2 linked regions of the Desulfatibacillum aliphaticivorans DSM 15576 genome follow. The main gene of each other region encodes a partner of the protein of the gene in region 2 in a complex. Links are inferred from orthologs where the notes say so. Each region holds a gene or a part of one and is shown on either strand. Other genes may lie near its edges.

What was found.
Region 1: the proteins of tolR (region 2) and G491_RS34595 are in contact, whole or in part, in a cryo-EM structure (PDB 9DDO), measured with the Escherichia coli proteins. The link is inferred for Desulfatibacillum aliphaticivorans DSM 15576 from one-to-one orthologs.

Annotation. Positions count from the first base shown.
Region 1 is NZ_AUCT01000040.1:15,152-17,982, reverse strand. It holds G491_RS34595 (energy transducer TonB), read right to left. Parts: upstream 1,870-2,831; coding sequence 1,132-1,869; downstream 1-1,131. Other genes in the region: G491_RS0124655 (radical SAM family protein), read left to right, coding at 2,523-2,831; G491_RS0124660 (ExbD/TolR family protein), read right to left, coding at 1,871-2,290; G491_RS0124670 (tetratricopeptide repeat protein), read right to left, coding at 1-1,135. UniProt on the Escherichia coli protein: Interacts with outer membrane receptor proteins that carry out high-affinity binding and energy dependent uptake into the periplasmic space of specific substrates such as cobalamin, and various iron compounds (such as iron dicitrate, enterochelin, aerobactin, etc.).
Region 2 is NZ_AUCT01000008.1:157,993-160,728, forward strand. It holds tolR (protein TolR), read left to right. Parts: upstream 1-1,026; coding sequence 1,027-1,446; downstream 1,447-2,736. Other genes in the region: G491_RS33635 (tetratricopeptide repeat protein), read right to left, coding at 1-29; tolQ (protein TolQ), read left to right, coding at 255-1,004; G491_RS0109425 (energy transducer TonB), read left to right, coding at 1,482-2,453; G491_RS33640 (energy transducer TonB), read left to right, coding at 2,466-2,736. UniProt on the Escherichia coli protein: Involved in the TonB-dependent energy-dependent transport of various receptor-bound substrates.

The DNA.
Region 1 (2,831 bases), on a different replicon or contig from region 2:
AGGCTTGCCCCGGCTTCTTCGCCTGGGGCGCCGCCGTCTTGAACGCCGTTGCAGCGTTTGAATAATCTTTCATATCATATAAGATATAGGCTCGGGACAACAAAATCGTACTTTTTTGATTCTGCTCCAAGGCTTTATCCAGCCAATCCAGAGCCTCCTGGAGCTTTCCTATTCGGTGGAACGCGTCGGCAATCTTAAGGATTACGTCCGGATCCTGTTTATTTTCCAAGGATTGTTCGTAAAAATTAACGGCTTTTCCAGGAACCCCGGAGGCCGAATACAAGTCCCCGGCCAATTCGATTTCCTTAGGCGAAAGCGGCTGGAAATAGTTGTATACAACCAGGCCGGCCAAAGCTTCTTTATATCTTCCCTGGTTCAAATGGAGGCGCCACAGGGTTTTCCACCATAAAGGCTCGTCCGGATACTCGTCCAGCAGGGCGTGCACATAGGCCACGGCCTTTGTATCCATGCCCAGTTCCGCGTACTGATATAAAAGGACCTCCTGCCACCTGCGTTTTCTATCGTCCGTCGCCTCCCGGATGATTTCCTCCAGAACGGGCAGGGATTCGCGCTTTTTATCGGCTTGAATCAGGGTTTGGGCCATGGCCTCTTTCCATTCCAGCCGGGCCTGGCTTTTGTGTTCTGCCATGAGCCGCCGGAACGCTTCCAAGGCCGCGGGATAGTCTCCGCCCGAAGCCAGGCACACAGCTGCGTAATATAAGAGATCCGGCTCCTGGGGATTGGAAAGGGCGTAGGCCTTTTTGTAATAATCTGCGGCCTGGGGCATGTCGCCCAGGTCAAACCAGCAGCGCGCCAGGTTTTGCAATGCTGGAAGGTAGTCAGGCTTTTTTTGGATGCAGGCTGCAAATCGATCCCTGGCCAGGGAAGGCTTGGCTTGTTCAAGATAGGCGGCGCCCAGGATGAAATCCAGGAGATAATGCTGATCATCATTGTTTTTGCGGAATTCTTCCAGCAGATTGGAGGCCTGCATATACTCCCCCATCGCCATCAGAGACTGGGCTTTTTCCAGGGCGTTGTGCAAAGGCTGGGAAATCGGTTCGTCCGCAAATGAAGAGGCCGGACAGGCAAACAATATCAACAGGGCTATAAAAATATGGAGGCGGATTTTGATCATTCTTCGCCTCCCAGTTGGAAATGCAGGGTTTGAGTCATGGGATAATCCACCGCAACTCCGTCCTTCGTACCGATGCTCAACCGCAGGATTCTTTCCAAATAGTCTTTGGCGCTTTTTTCAAAAAATCCGGGGGGATCGACTTCCAAAATTTGGATGTCCCGGATTATTCCCTCTTTGGTCCATATGAAGTGGACCTTGACCGACCCCTCCACGCCCATGCGTTTCGCCCTCAACGGGTAAACTGGCCTTCCTCCTGACAACTGCCGGGGCGGGGCGTCCAGTTCCGAGATTTCATACAGTCCTTTTTGCACAACTGCAGGCGCGGGCGCCGGCTTGGCGTCGGGCAAAGGAACTGTTTTATACTTGGGCGCCGGGAATGACACCGAGGAAGGCGGCAGGGCCGGGTTCAACTCCAAGGGGACCGGAGCGATGTCCGGCCGGGGCGCGTCCGGCGCGCTGGCTTGGGGCATGGGGGAGACCGGCTGGGATGCGGCTTGCTGCGTCTCTTGGGGTTTAGGCGGTCGGGGCTCTTCAGGCTCGGGCGGACGAACCCTTTCAATGCGTACGGGATCGCCTGTCGCCATGCGCGGCTGCTCCCGGGGCGCCCGGGTCATCAGGCCCGGCATGAGGCCGAAAAAAAACAGGTTCAGGACCAGCGCGACAATTATCGCCAAAGCCCAGGCTTTGCCCTCTCCCAACCCAAACTGCTTTTGGCTGCCGACGGCCTCGCCCACGTTATCCTCCCGAATCCAGGCTCGCCGCAATAGACACGTTTTTTGCTCCCGCCAGCCTGCACTCGTCCATAACTTCAATGACCATGCCGGTCATGCTTTCTTTATCAGCCACCACCACGATTCCGGCCTCGGGATTTTCAGCCAGGGCCCTTTCTACATTGGCGCGCACTGTGCGCGGGTCCAACTCCCTTTTTTCCATAAACACCCGGTTATCCCGGGTGACGGCTATCAGGATGCTGGATTGATTTTTAGTCACAGCCGTAGCCGCGGAGGGGCGCTCCACGTCCACGCCGGTTTCCCGCACAAAGCTGGTGGTGACCAGGAAAAATATCAGCAAAATAAAGACCATATCAATGAGAGGGGCGATGTTCAACTCCACTCCCTGGCCTTTGTTTCGTCTGGATGCAGTGATGTTAAGCATTGGTCTTTTGGCTCCACGCAACAGGGCTTTTACCATGCAAAAATAACGGAAGTTTCGGACTAAAGGCGTTTCGCAACACCGCCGGGCGTCTTCCCAAACCCCTATTGTACATGAAAACCTGCTGTTAGCGCCAGCACATCTTTAAAGTTTAGGCGTTTGAGCCCCCTTGACTTGGCTAACGTAAAGAAATATCCTGCCGTCATCAATAAACTGCAAGAAGGGATTAAAAAATATGGATTTTGAAGCCGTAGCGCCCTTGGCGGCCAATGAAGAAGGCGAGATTTTTGAACTGGAAGGCTACGCCGCCGTCGGCGCCTCGGGCAATTACCTGAGGCCCCTGGACGGGGAAAAGCTGATTGTCCAGCCCCACGGCAGCGAAACCCTTTTTCTGCCCGATAGAACCTTGGTCGCCCTGGACCTGGACTCCATGGATCTGGTCGCCCTGGAGGAAAATCCCTACAATCCCGGCGAGCCCATATTTCCCGTGGCAACCTTCAACTCCCCCGGCTATATCGCCGCGGCTTCCTGTGCATTTATTGAA
Region 2 (2,736 bases):
AAAACCGCCGCCAGCCAATATTTACGCATCCCCGCCTCCTGTCGCTGAAAATGCTGCATCCATAGCCTTTTTTTAAAAAATTCTCAAGCTGGAGCAGAGAGTGTGCAAAAGTTTTGCAAATATCCTGAAATTAGGCTTGAAACGCCTTGCAAAGCCTTGACACTTATGGGGCTCTCGTATAGTCTCTGAGCTATCAAAGCGGCGTCCACGCCTCATGAAACATTCAAGCATCCTACTGTAATTACGGGGAAATTATGACTGGTGCAAGTTCTGACATTTTTAAGTTGGTGACCCAATCAGGATTGATGGTCCAATTCGTCCTGTTTGTACTCCTGAGCTTTTCCGCGGCCTGTTGGACGATTATCGGGCTGAAAATCCGCCAATTGTGGCTCGCCAAAAATGAGACCGCCCAATTTGTGGAGTTTTTCTGGAAAAGCGGGAACATGGCCAAGTCATACGCCAAGGCCAAGCAACTGACCAACAGCCCCGTGGCCCGAGCCTATCGGGTGGCTTATATGGAAATGGTGCGGATCAACCAGAGCAGCGGGAACGGCCAAAACCAGGAAGGCTTTTCCATGGGCACGGACAATATCAAGCGCGCCCTGCGCCGGGCCAACGTAAGCGAGTTGACCCGCCTGACCCAGTGGGTGCCTTTTTTGGCCACCATCGGCAACACGGCGCCGTTTATCGGCCTGTTCGGCACGGTCTGGGGCATCATGAGCGCCTTCCACGGCATCGGACAGCGCGGGACCGCCACCCTGGCGGTGGTTGCGCCCGGCATATCAGAAGCTCTGGTAGCCACGGCGGCCGGCCTGGCCGCAGCCATTCCGGCCGTCATGGCGTACAACCATTTCACATCCCGGATTCGCGTGGCCGAGTCCCAGTTGAACAACTTCGCCTCGGATTTCATCAATGTGGTGGAGCGGGAAGTGGTGAACAAGCCCGCCCAGCCTCAGCAGCAGGCCCAAAAGCCCCAACAGCCGGTTCGCAAGCCCCAGCAATAAGGAACGTCAGGAGGAGCAAGGCATGGCCGGAACAAGCGAAACCGATCGCCTGATGTCGGAAATCAACGTGACTCCCTTTGTAGACGTCATGCTGGTTTTGTTGATCATATTCATGGTAACCGCCCCCATGATGGTGCAGGGGGTGGACGTGGCCCTGCCCACCACCACATCCGCGCCCATGGAGACGGACGAAAGCAACGTCACCATCACCATTGATAAAAGGGAGCGGGTCTACATTAACGACGCGCAAATTCAAATTGACATGCTCGGCCAGAAAATCGCCGCAATCTACGACCAGAACAGGGACCTGCGCTTTTTTCTGAGAGCGGATAAAGACGTGCGGTACGGCCTGGTGGTCCGGGTGATGGCGGACGTGAAGGAAGCGGGCATTCCCAGGCTGGGGGCCATCACAGTCCCCCTGCCGGACGAAGAATCCAAATAGCGGCGAATCGGCCCAAAGCCTAACCATAGCAGCGCATGACACTAAAAACGCCAAAAAAAATAAATCCTCCCAAGGCAGACCAGGCAGTCAATAATTCGCCGGACCTGCCTAACGAGGACGACCCGGTCTGGATGGCTTTCGCCGGAGGATCCGTAGCGCTTCACATTATCGTCCTTGCGCTCATGATCTTTTTGCCCCAGATGGTAAGCTCCAAAAAGCCGAGCCTGCCGTATCTGGACATCGCCCTGACCTCTTTGCCCACAGTGGCGCCGGGCGCTCCCGGCCCCAAGGCGGCGCCGCCCAAGCAGGAAGAACCCAAGGTGGAGCCTCTTCCCAAGGAAGAGCCGGAACCCGAACCGGAGCCGGTGAAAGAGCCGGAACCGGTCAAAGAGCCCGAGCCGGTGAAGCTGAAGCCTGCCGAACCCAAGGTGGTGAAGCAGCCTGTAGTCGTCAAGCCGGTGGAAGCGGCGGAAATCTCCACGGCCCCTAAAAAGGAGCCGGACGAAATTCCGGTTTTGACCTCCCTGAAAAAACGCACCTATAAAGTGGAAGTGGCCAAGGAAAAGGCCTTGCGGGAAATTAAGGAAAGGGTGGAGTCGGGCAGGCCCAGTTCAGTGGAGGACGCCATTGCAAGAATGCGGAAAAATCCCGGAGAGCGGCCCAAGCAAGAAGCCCAACAAGGCGGAGGAGATGGCGGCAGGGCCTATTTGACCAAAATGGAAATGCTGCGTAACCGCTACATCGACGAGGTCGGTACGCTTATGCAGAAAAATTGGGCCATGCCGCAGCAGTTTACCGGAACTGGCCTGGAAGCGTGGATAATGTTCACGGTTCATTCTGATGGGAATATTACAGACATCAGCTTCGATAAACGATCAGGGAATACGTTTTTTGACGACTCCGGGGAAAGGGCGGTGAGAAAATCCATCCCCACCAAGCCTTTTCCTCCGGATCTAGACAAAGAACCTTTTCAAATGCTTGTATATTTCATAGCACCAGCAAACTAAGGACTGTTTGGGATGATTTTCAATAAAAAGCTATTCATCATGTTCCTTATGTCGGCCATGGCCCTGACCGCCTTTGCCGGGTGCGTGGAAAAGGAGCCGCAGCCGCCTCATAAGAAATTGCGGGACTTGTCGGAACTGACGCCGCAAGAGCGGTTGCGTATAGAATACATTGAAGAAGTTGGTAAAACTATACAAAAAAACTGGGCCATGCCGGAACGGTTTGTCGGTAAAAAGATGGAAGCAAGGATTGCTTTTACGGTCAACCCGGACGGACGTTTGACCA